Regions from separate parts of the Priestia filamentosa genome, predicted to be linked through region 2. Evidence: predicted binding sites of a transcription regulator. Region 2 holds the regulator's gene; each other region holds the start of a gene.
The links. The regulator LexA, encoded in region 2, represses DNA repair genes until DNA is damaged. The targets are predictions, from matches to a motif close to CGAACATATGTTCG.
Positions count from the first base shown of each region.

Region 1: the regulator LexA is predicted to act here: its motif matches at 3,210-3,223, upstream of uvrB (excinuclease ABC subunit UvrB).
Region 3: the regulator LexA is predicted to act here: its motif matches at 2,192-2,205, upstream of recA (recombinase RecA).

Region 1 covers NZ_FXAJ01000005.1:161,976-168,075, reverse strand. Annotated here, with positions in the region: gene B9N79_RS18610 (sensor histidine kinase) at 1-1,406, shown strand, start outside; gene B9N79_RS18605 (response regulator) at 1,421-2,107, shown strand; gene B9N79_RS18600 (tripartite tricarboxylate transporter substrate binding protein) at 2,121-3,086, shown strand; gene uvrB (excinuclease ABC subunit UvrB) at 3,286-5,265, shown strand; gene uvrA (excinuclease ABC subunit UvrA) at 5,273-6,100, shown strand, end outside.
Region 2 covers NZ_FXAJ01000001.1:918,340-924,439, forward strand. Annotated here, with positions in the region: gene B9N79_RS04810 (DHA2 family efflux MFS transporter permease subunit) at 1-156, shown strand, start outside; gene B9N79_RS04815 (DinB family protein) at 383-886, shown strand; gene B9N79_RS04820 (Gfo/Idh/MocA family protein) at 993-2,198, opposite strand; gene B9N79_RS04825 (LCP family protein) at 2,356-3,315, opposite strand; gene B9N79_RS04830 (hypothetical protein) at 3,469-3,681, shown strand; gene lexA (transcriptional repressor LexA) at 3,740-4,363, opposite strand; gene yneA (cell division suppressor protein YneA) at 4,525-4,842, shown strand; gene B9N79_RS04845 (YneB family resolvase-like protein) at 4,909-5,580, shown strand; gene B9N79_RS04850 (DUF896 domain-containing protein) at 5,657-5,890, shown strand; gene tkt (transketolase) at 6,076-6,100, shown strand, end outside.
Region 3 covers NZ_FXAJ01000001.1:773,790-779,889, forward strand. Annotated here, with positions in the region: gene B9N79_RS04100 (helix-turn-helix domain-containing protein) at 1-225, shown strand, start outside; gene pgsA (CDP-diacylglycerol--glycerol-3-phosphate 3-phosphatidyltransferase) at 275-853, shown strand; gene B9N79_RS04110 (competence/damage-inducible protein A) at 921-2,162, shown strand; gene recA (recombinase RecA) at 2,369-3,406, shown strand; gene rny (ribonuclease Y) at 3,876-5,435, shown strand; gene B9N79_RS04125 (TIGR00282 family metallophosphoesterase) at 5,528-6,100, shown strand, end outside.

The DNA of each region.
Region 1 (6,100 bases), on a different contig from region 2:
TCGAACATTCACCTGAAGATGCAAAAATTATTCTTCAGCAGATGAGAACTCAAGTTGGAGCAGATGCGCTGAGGATTACAAGTAAAGAAGGAAAGTCTTATTCATACCCTACAAGAGGTTCTACGATATCTAATGTTTATGATCCTATAAATTATAAAGCACTAACTTTCGGAGGTTACTATTTAAAAGAAGGAAAAGGTGTTAATGGCTCATCTTATATCGCAAAAGCACCAATTGTACAAGAAAATGAGGATAGTGAAAAAATCATTGGTGTTGTTACAGCGGAGTTTTCAAAGAAATCTATATACAAAGAAATTTGGAATAAACTTCATGTTGTATTATTTTCTTCTCTAGTTGTTGTGCTATTGGGTATTTGGGGAGGTATCCTCTTAACCAAAAGCATTCGAAAAGACACATTAGGTTTAGAACCAGCTGAAATCTCTTCCTTATATAGAGAAAGGCAGGCTGTTATTCAATCTATTAAAGAAGGAATTGTGTCAATCGACAGAGAGGGCTATATTACAACGTTTAATCAATCAGCAAAAGAATTACTGGGACTGGAAGAAGCGGATTCAGGTCAGCTACTAGAGCATATCTACCCTCAGATAGGGATGAAGGATGTGCTTATGACAGGAGAAAGTAAAAATAATGAAGAGTGCTTAATAAATGATAGGCTTCTTATTGTAAATGTAACGCCAATTATACGAAAAGAGAAAATCATCGGAGGAGTTGCTAGTTTTCGAGACAAAACAGAGCTTAAGAAACTAGTTGATAAGCTTTCTGAAGTGAAAAAGTACTCTGAAGATCTAAGAGCTCAAACCCATGAGTTTGCAAACAAGCTTCACCTTCTCCTGGGATTGCTTCAGTTAGGGTACTATGATGAAGCAATTGCTTTTATTGAGGAGGAATATGGGTTTCAAAAATCTCAAAATGATGCTCTTTTTCAAAAAATAGTGGATCACAAAGTCCAAGGTATGTTACTTGGGAAAATTGGTAAAGCATCTGAGAAAAAAATCCACTTTACAATTGATGAAAACAGTTCATTACATCAGATTCCAGAACATATTGAAACTTCTGAGCTGACGGTGATTATTGGGAACCTAATTGATAATGCTTTTGAAGCTGTTAGAAGCATGGATAGAGAAAAAAAGGTGAGTTTTTTTATCACTGACCTCGGACAGGACATTATTATTGAAGTAGAGGATAATGGAGAAGGAATATGTGATGAACAGATTTCAGTTATTTTTCAATCATCTTTCTCAACGAAAGGAAAAGATAGGGGATATGGATTAACAAATGTAAAGAGAGCTGTTGCTCACCTTCATGGGGAAATTGAAGTTCAAAGTGAGAAAGGAAAGAGGACTATTTTTACAGTCTATCTACCAAAAGAAATTAAAGGGGCATAAAAGGGGAGTCAAACATGTTACGAGTAGCAATTGCAGAAGACGATTTCCGAATCGCTGATATCCAAGAGAAATTTCTCTTAAAAATAGAAGAAACAGAGGTTGTAGGAAAAGCATTTAATGCAGAACAAACAATGGAGCTTTTGAGAGAGAATGAAGCTGATTTGCTTTTACTTGATATCTACCTTCCAGATCAGACAGGAATTGATCTTCTGCCTAAGTTAAAGCAGGAGTTTAAAGACTTAGATGTGATCTTGATCACAGCCGCAAGGGAAAAGGAGTTATTAGAAAGAGCTTTAAAAATAGGGGTTGAGAACTATTTAATCAAACCTGTAAGTGCTGAAAAGTTTACAGAGGCAATTAAAAAATATAAAAAGAGGAAAGAAATGCTTCAATCTGCTGAAGAGATTGATCAAACGTTTGTAGAACTTTTCTTCCAAGGCATCCACGAAGCTTCAGCACCTGAGAAGCAGCTTCCTTCTGGCATTGATCCGCTGACGTTAGAGAAAATTACTAAAGTTATGAATCAATTTCATAAGGGGGCTTCAATTGAAGAAGTAAGTGAAGCAATGGGGGCTTCTCGTACAACAGCTCGGCGTTATTTAGAATACCTTGTATCCATTCAACAGCTAAGAGCAGAGTTAGAATACGGTATTGTGGGAAGACCGGAGCGGAAATACTACTTGATTGTGAGTGAAGAATGAGTGGAGGTATTAAATGAGAAAAATAATGCTGTTTATCAGTTTGTTTATGCTCGTTTATATATCAGGCTGTGCTGAGAAAGAAAATGACAAAGAAGCTTTTCCAACGCGTGAGTTAGAAATTGTTATACCAGGCGCCTCTACGGGAGGATGGGGACAGACAGCTAAAGGGATGCAGTCCATTCTAACAAACGAAAGCATTACAGATCAATCTGTTGTGCTTACTTCTCTTTTAGGTGGAAACGGGGAGAAGGGATGGAAGTATCTTCAATCACAAGATGGCCATTCTGTCGCAATGAATTCAAGTCTTCTTTTAACAAATAACCTTATTGGGCAAAGTGCTCTAACTTATCGTGATTTTACACCAATTGCAATGCTTTCCACGGAATGGGAAGTTATTGTTGTAAGCAAAAACAGTGATATTAAAGAAGTGAAAGATATTATTAAAAAGCTTCAAGAAGATCCTGCATCATTAAAATTGGGTATTTCCCCTGGCATTGGAAATGACGATCATCTATCCTTTATTCAAGGCATCAATCAGTATGGAATCAATGGCGCAAAGCTTGATTTCAGTGTATATGAAGATCGTTCGTCACTTCTCTCAGCATTACTTAAGAGGAAGCTTGATGTGACAATTATGCCTCTTTCTGAAGCAAAGTCATATTACAGAGAAGGAAAAATAAAAATGCTTGCTATTTCATCTGAGAAACGGATTGAAAATTTTAAAGAAGTTCCAACATGGAAAGAACAAGGTCTTAATGTTGTTTTTTCACATTGGAGAGGAGTAATGGGACCAAAGGGTATGACAGATGAGCAGATAAAATATTGGGATGAGAAGATTAAAGAAATGGTAGAGACAGAGGAATGGCAACAAATTCTGAAAGAGAACGAGTGGGAATCTTTCTATAAAAATCATGAAGAAACAAAAGCATTTTTGCAAGAACAGGCCTTATTCTACAAAAAACTAGTAAACGGATTTTAATATTTGTATATTTTGAGGACGAAGGGAAACAGCCCCTTCGTTTTTTTGCATGTTTTAAAGGGAAAAAGGGAAAAGTGTGTACTACAAACAAAAAAAAGTTCGGTAAAAAATTACAAGAAAATACGAACATATTTTTGGTTTTTCTTCATTTATTGTGATAAGATATTTCTATAATTTGTGTAAGAGCGGGGTGTTTAGTGTGGACAATCAGTTTGAACTTGTTTCTTCTTATCAACCTCAAGGCGATCAGCCTAAAGCTATTGATAAGCTTGTCCAAGGGATTAAAGAAGGTAAACAGCATCAAGTATTGCTTGGAGCAACAGGCACAGGCAAAACGTTCACTGTTTCAAATGTAATTAAAGAAATTAACAAGCCAACGCTTGTTATTGCTCATAACAAAACACTAGCTGGACAGCTCTACAGCGAGTTTAAGGAATTCTTTCCAAACAATGCTGTGGAGTATTTTGTTAGTTATTATGATTACTATCAACCAGAGGCGTATGTTCCTCAAACAGATACATTTATTGAAAAAGATGCGAGTATTAATGATGAAATTGATAAGCTTCGTCACTCGGCAACGTCTTCTTTGTTTGAAAGAAATGATGTTATTATCATTGCCAGCGTTTCTTGTATTTATGGTCTAGGTTCGCCTGAAGAATATAAAGAAATGGTTCTATCATTAAGAGTGGGCATGGAAAGAGAACGAAATGAGCTTTTGCGCAATCTTGTGGATATTCAGTATGAAAGAAATGATATTGATTTTAAGCGCGGTACGTTTCGCGTTCGTGGTGATGTAGTGGAAATTTTCCCAGTTTCAAGGGATGAACATTGTATACGCGTTGAATTTTTTGGAGATGAAATTGATCGTATCCGAGAAGTGGATGCTTTGACAGGGGAGATTATTGGTGACCGTAACCATGTAGCAATTTATCCTGCTTCCCACTTCGTTACTCGTGAAGAAAAAATGCGTGTTGCTATTCAAAATATCGAAAAAGAGTTGGAAGATCGTCTTAAAGTATTAAAGGATAACGGCAAGCTGCTAGAAGCGCAGCGACTAGAACAACGTACGCGCTACGATCTCGAAATGATGCGCGAAATGGGATTCTGTTCAGGGATTGAAAACTACTCTCGTCATTTAACGCTTCGTCCACCAGGATCAACTCCGTATACGCTTTTAGATTTCTTTCCAGATGACTTTTTAATGATTGTGGATGAGTCACATGTAACAATGCCACAAATACGCGGCATGTACAACGGTGACCAAGCACGTAAACAGGTTCTCGTTGATCACGGGTTTCGTTTGCCTTCTGCTCTTGACAACCGTCCGCTTCGCTTTGAAGAATACGAGAAACATATTTCTCAAATGGTTTATGTTTCAGCAACGCCAGGACCTTATGAAATGGAAAAAGCACCAGAATTCATTGAGCAGATTATTAGACCGACAGGATTGCTTGATCCAACAATTGACGTGCGTCCAATTAAAGGACAAATTGATGATCTCGTAGACGAAATTCGTAAGCGTACTGAACGAAATGAGCGGGTACTTATAACAACGTTAACGAAAAAAATGTCGGAAGATTTAACAGACTACTTAAAAGAGCTTGGCATTAAAGTCAACTATCTTCATTCAGAAATAAAAACATTAGAACGTATTGAAACAATTCGTGAGCTTCGCATTGGCACATATGATGTGCTTGTTGGGATCAATTTATTAAGAGAAGGGCTAGATATTCCGGAAGTTTCTCTTGTAGCTATCCTTGATGCAGATAAAGAAGGGTTTTTACGTTCAGAACGTTCTCTTATTCAAACGATTGGTCGTGCTGCAAGGAACGAAAATGGTCATGTTATCATGTATGCTGACAAAATTACAAAATCAATGGACATTGCGATTAATGAGACAAAACGTCGTCGTGAAACGCAAATAGCTTACAACGAAGAACATGGTATAACGCCGCAGACGATTCAGAAAAAAGTACGTGATTCTATTCGAGCAACAATGGTTGCAGAAGATGAAGAACAGTATGAAAATCGTCCAGACTTGAAGAAGATGACGAAACGAGAGCGTGCAGAAGTTATTGAGAACATGGAAAGAGAAATGAAAGAAGCTGCAAAAGCGCTTGATTTCGAACGTGCCGCACAGCTTCGTGATACTATTTTAGAGTTGAAAGCGGAGGGATGATTGTCTTATGGCAACAGATCGCATTGTTGTAAAAGGGGCTAGAGCCAATAATTTAAATAATCTTGATGTTACAATTCCTAGAGATAAACTCGTCGTAATGACGGGTTTATCTGGTTCAGGGAAATCTTCATTAGCTTTTGATACGATTTACGCGGAAGGACAGCGTCGTTACGTTGAGTCTTTATCAGCGTACGCTCGGCAGTTTTTGGGACAGATGGATAAGCCTGATGTGGATTCTATTGAAGGTCTTTCGCCAGCAATTTCAATTGACCAAAAAACAACAAGCCGTAATCCGCGCTCAACAGTTGGGACAGTCACAGAAATTTATGATTATCTACGCTTGCTGTTTGCGCGCGTCGGACGTCCAACGTGTCCAAATCACGGTATTGAAATTACATCTCAAACAATTGAACAGATGGTTGACCGCATTTTAGAATATCCAGAGCGCACGAAGCTTCAGGTGCTCGCTCCTGTTGTTGATGGACGTAAAGGTATGCATGTAAAAGTGCTTGAAGATATTAAAAAGCAAGGCTTCGTACGCGTTCGAATTGATGGCGAAATGTATGATCTTGGCGATGACATTAACCTTGAAAAAAATAAAAAGCATACTATCCAAGTAGTTGTGGACCGTATTGTTGTAAAAGAAGGGGTAGAAACAAGGTTAGCAGACTCTCTTGAAACGGCACTTCGGTTAGGGGAAGGAAAAGTCGTTATTGATGTTATTGGAGAAGAAGAGCTTCTTTTCAGTGAACATCACGCATGTCCATATTGTGGTTTCTCAATCGGTGAACTTGAGCCAAGAATGTTTTCATTTAACAGTCCATTTGGAGCTTGT
Region 2 (6,100 bases):
GAAACAGTATCTGATCAAAAAGACCCGCTCAATCAACTGCTTGCGTTTACAAACGGTGTTCAACATGCCTTTATCTTTGCGATTATCGTTGCTGTTATTGGTTTAGTTATCTCGTTCTTTATTAAGCGAGTAAACGTTGAACAGCGCGCACATTAATAAAAAGCCGATGCTTATGCATCGGCTTTTTTTGGTGTTTATTTAAGTATTAATATTTGATTCCATTCGGAAGTATTGCTATAATCGAAAGGGAACAAATGTTCGTTTTGGTTATAAAGGTGAGAAAAGCGTTTAAAAGCTTATTGAAGAAGGATATTTGAAAAACGAGAACGACCGTTTTAGAATGGGGTTTCCAAAACGAAAATTGATGATGGAGGTATTACATATGTATGTAACGATTGCAGACTTTATTAGAGAGTGGAACAAAGAAGCCTTATTAACTCAAAAGGTTTTAGATGGTTTGACAGACCATTCGTTAAAACAACAAGTTTATCCAGAAGGTCGTACATTAGGAAGAATTGCGTGGCATTTCACAACAAATATTCCAGAATACTTAGCTCATTTCGGGTTAAAAATAGATGGGTTGGAAAAGGCAGGAAATGTCCCAACTTCCGCCAAAGAAATCGCTGAAACCTTTAAAAATGTAAGTTCTTATGCCTCCAAAATCATTGAAGAACAGTGGACAGATGAATCACTAGAACATATACAAGAAGCGTTCGGAAGACAGGAATCAAACGCTATGATTTTAATGGGATTAATTAAGCATATTGTTCATCATCGCGGACAAGTTACGGTTTTAATGCGTCAAGCAGGGCTAAAACCTTTTGGGGTTTATGGACCACCAAAAGAAGATTGGCTTCATTTAGGTGTGGAAAATCCACCGCTTTAATAGTGTGATGAACGGTTCGTTAGGAAGAGAAGGGAGGAAACCCTTAGAGGTGGGTTTCCTTTAATTTTGATTTACTATCAACATTAAAATGTAATAGAACCATTATTTAAGAAAGTTGTCTATCGAGAAATTCGCGCATATTTACAACTTTTCCGCTTTGGATCGACTCATCAGCAGCACTTGCGACTGCAATAGACCAAAATCCTTCAGCAGGAGTGGCTGCTTTTGTTTTTTCTCCAGCAATCGCATCAACAAACGCCCTATGTTCATAGTACGTTCCACCATTATGACCGCTATTTTGAATGGTTTCAGGATAGCATGGATTAGTAATTTTGGCAGGAGCACTTTCTCCACAAAGCACTTCTAAATGTGTAGATGGTTTATGATATGGAAGAAAATCTTCATTTTCATATCCATATAGTCTTCCTCGGTCTCCGCACAGCGTTAAATCTTCATGAAAAAGGGGGGAGAACATGCACAAATTAAAAGAAGCATGTATTCCATTTTCATAAATAATGATGACGTTTGCATGATCTAATATATCAGCTTTCTTTCCTTCATATTGAAAGTCTTTAAAATTGATAGCGTTTCCACCTGTTGCATAAATAGAAAAGGGTTTAGCATTTGCAAATAGATTTAATAAATCAAAGTAATGGCAGCATTTTTCAATAAGAGTTCCGCCTGAAAGTTCTGAAAATTTATTCCACTGCTCGACTTTATCTAAGAAAGGAAGGCGGTGTTCTGTCATCGTCATCGTTTTTATATTTCCAATTGAGTTGCGCTCTCTTGCCTCATAAAGGGCTTCTTGGTAAAGCGCTTTGTAGCGATATTGCAAACCAATTTGAAAAACGTTCTGATAAGACTCAGCCCATTGTTGAATGATCCATGCATCTTTCAGCGTAGTTGCCATTGGTTTCTCAAGTAAAATATGTTTTCCAGATTTCATTGCTTCTTCCACAATTTCTTTATGTGTATAATTTGGGGTGCAAATAATGAGTCCATCAACATCAGAATCTTCGCACGCTGCTTTCAAATCATCATAAACATGGACAACATGACCCGGAAAGCTTTCCTCAATCATATGAAGCGCTTCTTTAACACTTTTTTGATTAGGATCATATATGCCGTGAACTGTAGCTCGTCCTTCTAACATCGTTGCTTTAATATGCTCATGGCCAATCATCCCGGCACCAATAATGTTAAACTTATAAAGAGGTGTTTCTTTTTTATAAATATGTTTGTCTTTTTCACGCAAATAGTGGCTGTTTAGAAAACCCGAAAAAAAGGTGCTATGACGTTCAAATTCCCCCATATCCATGCCTCCTGTTTTTTAGAAACTCTCATTAAAGTATAAAAAGCTTTGTTAGAAAATACAACAGAGGTTATTTATGTTCTTATTAATATATGTTCTAAAAGATAAAATGATATAAAAAAAGACTCACATTGTGAAAATGTGAGTCTTCCTTCATTTAGTTAAGAAACTCTTGTAGAGCTTTTTTATTTTCTTCTTTATCAATACTTAACACAGATCCAACGTCTTCACGGGCATTTTCAAATGTACCGTCAAGAGGGAGGCGAAGTGTTTTAACTTCCTTTGTACTTCCTGTAGCAAAGTCTTTTCCAAGGAGTAGAAGTGTTTTTTGATCAATGTTTGTATCAACATACGGATCTGTAAGACCGAGCAATTTTGGAAGTTTGAAGACACTGCCGATGCTTGCGGCTTCTTTTTTCAGTTTTGTTAGCACTTCTTGCTGACGTTGAACGCGTCCAAAGTCACTTAAACTATCGTGGCGGAAGCGAACATAGCCAAGAAGTTTGTCACCATGTAATGTTTGTTTTCCTTCATGAAGAGTCATACCAATACCAGAAGACATTTCTTCTTCAACTGTTACAGTAATACCGTCTGGAGCAATCGCATCCACGACTTTTGGGAAGCCTTGAAAGTCTACGACAGCGTAGTAGTTAATATCAACGCCGAAGTTTTCTTCAATTGTTTTACGTAAAAGCTCAGGGCCGCCAAAAGCAAAGGCAGAATTTAATTTTTGTTTCCCGTGTCCTGGAACGTCAACATACATGTCTCTCATAAGGGAAACGATTTTAGGTTGTTTTGTGTCTTGATCATAGTGTGCAATAAGGATGGAATCTGTACGAGCGTGGTCTTCACCTCGTGAATCACTTCCAAGCAAAAGGACATTCATTTTTCCGTTGTTAGGAAGTGAACCATTAAAGTCATAAAGCTCTCCGTCTTTTGCGAAACTTCCATCCTGAGCTTCAGAGAGTCCTATTTTATATTGAATAAAGCTGTAAATTCCTCCAGCAACAACTATAAGAAGGATAAGCGCTAGAATAATGCGGCCCCATCTTGGTCGACGTCTTCTTTTTCTATTTCTTGTTCTTTCCAATGTGCTTTTCACCACTTTCTCTATCATGATGCCAGTAGCATTTGTACTCTTAAGCAAACATTGTATCAAACTTTTCTTTGTTTGGCATCTGATAAGAGAAAGAGCGTAATCAGATTTCTTGCGCGCATTCTTTCTGCTAGTGTATATTAGGATATACTTTATAGGAAAGGAGAGGAGAAAATGAATCGTTATTTATTTCAATACGAAGTGCTTTCGCTAAAGAAAGAAGGAGAGTTTAGCGTTGTTGCGCAAAGTGAAGAAGAAGCAGCATCTCAAATTCTAGAGCGCGTGGCAGATATTGAGTTTACAGATGAAGATGATGTGAAGATTGGCAAACTGATCAAAGTTATTGAAGCAAAAGATCATTATTACGAGTGCGAAGGTTGTACATGATCATTACATAGCGTAAAAAATCCCTCTTCCTTATTTAAAGAGGGATTTTTTACGCCTTCTAATGAATCGAGCGATATACGCCAATAACTTTTCCTAAAATTGAAACATTGTTCAAAATAATAGGAGCCATTGTCGCGTTTTCAGGTTGTAAACGAATATAGTTTTCTTCTTTAAAGAAACGTTTTACTGTTGCTTCATTTTCTTCTGTCATAGCAACAACAATATCGCCGTTGCTCGCTGTTTGCTGTTGTCTCACAATTACCATATCGCCATTTAGAATTCCAGCTTCAATCATACTATCTCCCACAATTTCAAGCATAAATACGTGCTCATCAGGAGCTGCATATTTATCAGGTAACGGAAAATATTCTTCAATGTTCTCTATCGCTGTAATAGGCTGTCCTGCTGTTACTTTACCAATAACCGGAACATTAATAACATTATTTTTTTGAACATCGTTTGTTTGATCTAAGTCCAGAATCTCGATTGCACGCGGTTTTGTAGGGTCACGTCGAATTAATCCTTTGCTTTCAAGGCGAGCTAAGTGCCCGTGAACCGTTGAGCTTGATGCAAGTCCGACTGCTTCACCAATTTCGCGTACTGACGGGGGATATCCTTTAAGTTTTACACATTCTTTTATATGACTCAAAATCTGTTGCTGTCTCTTCGATAACTTTGTCATTGGGATTCACCTCAAATCTAGCTCAATCTTACTAGGATTATAACATGGTTTTTTCATAGATACAAACATAAGTTCGAAAAAAATCCGTTGACAATAAAAGAATGAAAGAGATAAAATAAGAACGTATATTCCGAACATACATTCTTAAGGGTGGGAGAAAGATGAAAAAGAGGACTAATTCACTTACATACTATGTCACATTTTTTGCAGGACTTGCACTTTTTTCATTTATTATATTGAACGTGTCAAAAGAGCCAGAGCTTGATCAATATGCCATTGTTACCGTTAAAGCAGGCGATACGCTTTGGGGATTAGCGAACGAGTATCAAGGGAATCATCAGCTTTCAACCGTTGATTTTATAGATTGGGTCGAGAAGCAGAACAATATAGAGAAGAAAGACCTTAAAGAAGGCGAAGAAATTTATATTCCAGTTTTAAAAGAAAAACTAAACAATGCGCTTGTTGCTAAAACACAGTAATAGATTCTTGCTGTTTTCTTTTCTTTCGTGAAATAATAGATTAAAAACACTGTGTAGGGGCGAAATATGAGAGCGATTATTTATTGTCGGGTAAGCACGGAAAAAGAAAGTCAAACAACATCATTAATAAGGCAAAGGGAAGAGTTAGAAGAGCTTGCTAAAAAGCACGGTTTTGAAATTATAAAAGTTATTGAAGAGCGTCATAGTGGATATGACGTTGAACGTGATGGAATTATTGAAGCACTTACTCTTTTTCAAGAAGGAAAAGGAGATGTGCTTCTTGTACAGGATGATACAAGACTTGGACGTGGCAACAGTAAAGTAGCGCTTATGCATGAACTGAAAAAAGCGGGTGCTAAAGTTTACACGTTGAATGAACAAGGTGAGCTTTATTTATCTGAAAGTGACACAATGGTTTTAAATATTTTAGCTGCTGTTGAAGAATATCAGCGCCAAATTGTTCGTTTTAAAATTAAGCGGGGAATGAAGAGAGCTGTAGAAAACGGATATAAACCTGAACTAAACTTAAAAAATAGAACAAGCGGTGGACGAGACAAAAAAGAAGTTCCGATTGAAGACATTATAAGACTTCGCGCTAAAAAGCTGACGTTTTATGATATTGCTTTAACGCTAAGAGGATTAGGGTATGATGTTAGCAAAGCAACAGTTCACCGTCGCTATCAGGAACATATGAAAGAACAAGAAGAGAATGAAAAAATGGACATTGAAATAGAATAAGGTAACTTACTTGCTAATTTACCCTCTCTTTTGTACGATATGTACATAAACGAGAACTTTTTATAAGGAGAATACAATGTTATCAAAAGATAAAATTGCTCGAATTAATGAGCTTGCAAACAAAGCAAAAACAGAAGGTTTAACAGAAAAAGAAGCTTCTGAACAAAAAAATTTACGACAAGAATATTTACAAACTTTTCGTAAATCAATGACCAATTCCTTACATTCGGTCAAAATTGTCGATCCAGAAGGCAATGATGTTACACCGAAAAAGTTAAAAGAGAGTCAAAAACGTAACAAATTAAATTAATGGGTTATCATAAAAAGGTTAGAGGAGAAATAGTGCTATACTCTGACCTTTTTTTGTATTTTATGAGTGAAAACATCGTTAATAAGAAATGCTATAATTGCTATTGAATTGTTGTACAAATCAAGGCAATATTAGTATGATAGAGTTATTATTAGATTTTTGTTAGCAGAAAGGAAGGAAAGAAAATGTCACAACGTATTGAAGATTTAT
Region 3 (6,100 bases), 140 kb from region 2:
AATGGCAAAGGCAACTCTTTCTTTAGCAGCATGCTTCAAAAAGGCAAAACAGAAACCATTGATTTAACGAATGAGCAAGAGGTGAAAATCCGAGTTGGTTTTGCTCCTGGCGTTGAAGTGAAAGTAAATGGTGAAGTTGTTCAATATCCAAGCGATCCGAAGCAAAACGTAACGCAGAACGTTTTCATTCAATATGATGGATCTGAAGCGAATAGCGAATCATAATCGTTTCTATACGAGCTTGGTATGTACCGAATAACTGGAGGAATCAACTGTGAATTTACCAAATAAGATTACTGTAGCACGAATATTTTTAATTCCTATCTTCCTTATTATTATGTTAGCAGGCTTTGATTGGGGCACGCTACATGTTGGGGAGACAAGCTTACCTGTTGTAGATCTTGTTGGAGCTATTATTTTTATCATTGCTTCAACAACGGATTGGATTGACGGCTACTATGCCCGTAAGCTTAATATGGTCACAAACTTAGGGAAGTTTCTAGATCCGTTAGCAGATAAACTCCTCGTTTCAGCAGCTCTTATTGTTCTTGTAGATATTGAGCTTGCTCCAGCGTGGATGGTTATTGTTATCATTAGCCGAGAATTTGCTGTAACAGGTCTTCGTCTTTTACTAGCAGGTGAAGGAGAAGTATCTGCTGCTGGACAGCTTGGCAAAATTAAAACATGGGCTCAAATTGTAGCCATTGCTGCGCTTCTTTTACACAATGTACCGTTTTCTCTTCTTTCGATTCCGTTTGGAGAGATTGCTCTTTGGATAGCGGTTATTTTTACCGTTATTTCAGGGTGGGACTACTTTGTAAAAGGAAAGCACGTGTTTATTAACTCTAAATAAGAGGAAAAGGGATTTTAGACACTTTGTTTAAAATCCCTTTTACGTATATTTAAAGGAGACGATTTTGATGAATGCAGAAATCATTGGTGTAGGATCTGAGCTTTTGCTTGGACAAATCGCAAACACAAACGCCCAATTTTTATCAAAACAGCTTGCATCACTAGGTGTAAATGTATATTATCACACAGTTGTAGGAGATAATCCGAAACGTCTAGAAACCGCGATTGAAGCAGCTAAGGAACGCGCAGATCTTCTTGTTTTTACTGGAGGGTTAGGGCCTACAAAAGACGACTTAACGAAAGAAACTGTTGCAAAATCACTAGGAAGATCGCTTGTATCACACGAGGAGTCACTCTCTTCTATCAAAGACTATTTTGTAAAAACAAAGCGAGTGATGACACCGAATAATGAAAAGCAGGCGCTCGTTGTAGAAGGCTCAGATGTGTTATTAAATGATCATGGCATGGCGCCTGGAATGTATATTGAAGCTGACGGTAAAACGTACATTATGCTTCCAGGACCACCAAAAGAAATGAAGCCAATGTTTGAAAATTATGCGAAATCTCATATCTTAGACCGCCTTGGTGTGAAAGATCAAATTATTTCTCGGGTGCTGCGCTTTTTTGCGATTGGAGAATCACAGCTCGAGACGGAAATTGAAGATCTTTTAGAAGCTCAAAGCAATCCAACAATTGCACCGCTTGCAGGAGATGGGGAAGTTACACTTCGCTTAACAGCTAAGCATGAGACAGAAGAAGGGGCATTAGCTTTACTAAAAGAAATTGAAGATAAAATTCAAGAGCGCGTTGGCGAATATTTCTATGGATATGACCAAACAACATTGTTTTCTGAAGCACTCAAAAAGCTTGGTGAAAAGAACTGGACATTAGCAAGTGCTGAAAGCTTAACAGGCGGCTTGTTTAGTGAAAGAATGACAAGTATCTCAGGTTCTGGTGAGCATATGAGAGGCAGCATTGTCACATATCATGATAATATTAAAGAACATGTTTTAGGTGTGGACACTGACGTTCTTCAAAAACATGGCGCAATTAGTGAACAATGTGCGCGCCAAATGGCTGAGAAAATAAAAGAAAAGTTTAATACATCAGTAGGAATCAGTTTCACAGGAGTTGCAGGTCCAAACACAGCTGAAGGACATCCTGTTGGCCATGTTTTTGTTGGCCTTGCCATCGAAGGGAAAGAAACGGTTGTTCACGAACTGAACCTTCAAGGAACAAGAGAAGGGATTCGTAAAAGAACCGTCAACTATGGAGCATATTACTTATTAAAAGAGGACAGTGAGCTATAAAAGCTCGCTGTTTTTTACAGAGAAAAAATCGAATGAATGTTCGACTTTTTCCTTGGCAAATGACTTAAAAAGATGTATAGTAGTAATAGAAGCTCCCACCGAAAAATAAAGTGTGGGAGAGGAGATACTCGCTTTTTAAAACAGACTATTATACTAGCAATAGTTTTAATACATTGTGCTTTCAAAGCGCTAAAGGAGGAAATCAATTGAGCGATCGTCAAGCTGCGTTAGATATGGCTTTAAAGCAAATTGAGAAACAGTTTGGTAAAGGTTCTATTATGAAATTAGGAGAAGACACTGAACGTAAGATTTCCAGCGTTCCAAGTGGTTCACTTGCACTGGATGTGGCGCTTGGAATAGGTGGATATCCACGCGGACGTATTGTAGAAGTATATGGCCCAGAAAGCTCTGGTAAAACAACGTTTGCTCTACATGCAATTGCAGAAGTACAAGCGGAAGGTGGACAAGCTGCTTTCATCGATGCAGAGCATGCTCTTGATCCAGTTTATGCAAGAAACCTAGGTGTAAAAGTAGATGAACTTCTTTTATCACAGCCAGATACAGGTGAGCAAGCGTTAGAAATCGCAGAAGCTCTTGTACGAAGCGGTGCTGTGGATATTGTTGTTGTCGACTCTGTTGCAGCTCTTGTACCAAAAGCAGAGATTGAAGGGGAAATGGGTGACTCACACGTTGGTTTACAAGCTCGTCTTATGTCACAAGCTCTTCGTAAGCTTTCAGGTGCAATCAACAAGTCTAACACAATTGCTTTGTTCATCAACCAAATTCGTGAAAAAGTGGGCGTAATGTTCGGTAACCCAGAAACAACTCCTGGTGGACGCGCGCTTAAATTCTATTCTTCTGTTCGTCTTGAAATTCGTCGTGCAGAACAGCTTAAGCAAGGTAACGACGTTGTCGGAAACAAAACAAGAGTTAAAGTTGTAAAAAATAAAGTAGCACCACCATTCCGTACAGCTGAAGTAGATATTATGTATGGAGAAGGTGTGTCTAGAGAAGGCGAACTTTTAGATATCGGTTCTGAACTTGATATCGTTCAAAAAAGCGGTGCTTGGTACTCTTACAACGAAGAACGTCTTGGACAAGGTCGCGAGAATGCGAAACAGTTCTTGAAAGAAAATAAAGAGATTGCTGCTGAGATTCGTAGCCAAATTCGTCTTCACCATGGTTTAGATGAAGAAATGGCCCAACAGGCAGAAGAACAAGAAAGAGTAGAAGTTCCAGAATAAAAGGCTGATTTTTTCAGCCTTTTTTTTATAATAAAATATTGATATACATAGAGTAGAAAAGCTTTTAAGCATAAAAAGAGAGAGTAATGGAGAAAATGGAACTAGGTGGAAAATTACTCTCATCCTTTCAAAGAAAAGAATTTGAACAAATTGGAAGGCTTGACAATAAATTTTGCCACCTTTACAATTAATATGTATATCTTATATTAATGTAATGAATCAGTTGCTATGTAAAAAAGCGAATTGATGTTACAATGGAATAGGAGAACGGACACGTGCTCAATCAGCATGTGTTAACATGAGTCAAAAGCTTTGCTTACCGTTCGGCTCGCTTTGATATAAGACTCAAAACTCGGGTCGCTTTTTTTATAGCGACGGCTTTTTTTACAGGCCTTTGTATGTATATGGAAACATGAAAAATGTACATGCCGACAAGACAATTTATTTATAGCAAGAGGAGGTGAAAAGGATGGAAACTATTACAATCATCTCCGCTTTGCTTACCTTAATCGTCGGTATTGTTGTTGGGTATTTTATTCGCAGATCTATTGCAGAGGCGAAGATCGCAGGCGCGAAAAGTGCTGCGGAACAGATTGTGGACGAAGGAAAACGCGAAGCAGAATCCTTGAAAAAAGAAGCATTGCTAGAAGCGAAAGACGAAATTCACAAGCTTCGTACAGAAGCTGAGCAAGAAATTCGAACTCGCCGAACAGAGCTTCAAAAACAAGATAATCGCTTAATGCAAAAAGAAGAGAACCTTGACCGAAAAGACGAGACGCTAGACAAGCGTGAAACGGCACTTGAAGGGAAAGAACATTCTCTTACACAGAGACAACAACAAATAGAAGAAATGGAAAGCAAAGCGGAAGAAATGCTAGCTGCTCACCAAACAGAGCTTGAACGAATTTCAAGCTTAACGCGTGAAGAAGCGAAGCAAATTATTCTTGACCGCGTAGAGAATGAACTCTCACATGATGCGGCCGTGATGATTAAAGAAAGTGAACATCGAGCAAAAGAAGAAGCGGACAAGAAAGCAAAAGAAATCCTGTCGCTTGCTCTCCAAAGATGTGCAGCAGACCACGTTGCTGAAACAACAGTATCAGTTGTTAACTTGCCAAACGATGAAATGAAAGGACGAATTATCGGACGTGAAGGCCGAAACATTCGAACACTAGAAACATTAACAGGTATTGATCTTATTATTGATGATACACCAGAAGCAGTCATTTTATCAGGTTTTGATCCTATTCGTCGTGAAACAGCAAGAATTGCACTTGATAAACTTGTTCAAGATGGACGTATCCATCCAGCTCGTATTGAGGAAATGGTCGAAAAATCTCGTCGTGAGGTTGATGAGTACATTCGAGAAGTTGGAGAACAAACAACATTTGAAGTTGGTGTTCACGGACTCCATCCAGATTTAATTAAAATTTTAGGACGCTTGAAGTTCCGTACAAGCTATGGTCAAAACGTCTTAAAACACTCAATGGAAGTGGCTTTCCTAGCAGGCCTTATGGCAGCAGAGCTTGGGGAAGATGCCGTTCTTGCACGCCGGGCAGGGCTGCTTCATGATATTGGAAAAGCGATTGATCATGAAGTAGAAGGAAGCCACGTTGAGATTGGGGTTGAGCTCGCAACAAAATATAAAGAGCACCCTGTCGTCATTAATGCCATCGCTTCTCACCACGGTGACGCTGAACCAACATCAATTATCGCTGTGCTTGTAGCAGCTGCTGATGCGCTTTCGGCTGCACGCCCTGGAGCAAGAAGTGAAACGCTTGAAAACTATATTCGTCGCTTAGAAAGACTTGAAGAGATTTCAGAAGGTTATGAAGGCGTCGAAAAATCATTTGCAATTCAAGCAGGTCGTGAAGTTCGAATTATGGTGAAACCAGATACGATTGATGACCTTCAGGCGCATCGTTTAGCTCGAGATATTCGCAAGCGAATTGAAGAGGAGCTCGATTACCCTGGCCACATTAAAGTCACGGTTATTCGTGAAACAAGAGCCGTTGAATATGCAAAATAAATAACGCCAAATAGTCTCGGAAACATCGTTTCCGAGACTATCTTATTTCTATCAGCTTAAAACGAGAATTTGAACGTAGAAGGGATTTAATTATGAAGATTTTATTTGTCGGAGATGTTGTAGGCTCTCCAGGAAGAGAAATGATAGAAGACTATTTGCCACGTTTAAAGCAAAAGTTTTCTCCAAATATGATTATTGTAAACGGAGAAAATGCCGCACATGGTAAAGGAATTACAGAGAAAATTTACCGAGGCTTTCTAAATAGTGGAGCACACGTTGTTACACTAGGAAACCATGCATGGGATAAGCGCGAGATTTTTGATTTCATTGACAACGCAAAACAGCTTGTTCGTCCTGCAAACTTTCCAGAAGGAACGCCAGGAAAAGGGCTTGTTTTTTATCCATATCGAAATACAGAAGTCGCAGTTATTAACTTGCAAGGTCGCGCGTTCTTACCTCCAATTGATTGTCCATTTAAAAAAATCGATGAACTTATCGAAGAAGCCCGCAAGCGTACGTCTCTTATTTTTGTTGATTTTCATGGAGAAGCAACAAGTGAAAAACAAGCGCTTGGTTGGTACGTAGATGGCCGTGTTTCAGCTGTTGTGGGCACACACACACATGTTCAAACAGCAGATAACCGTGTTCTTCCAAAAGGAACGGCT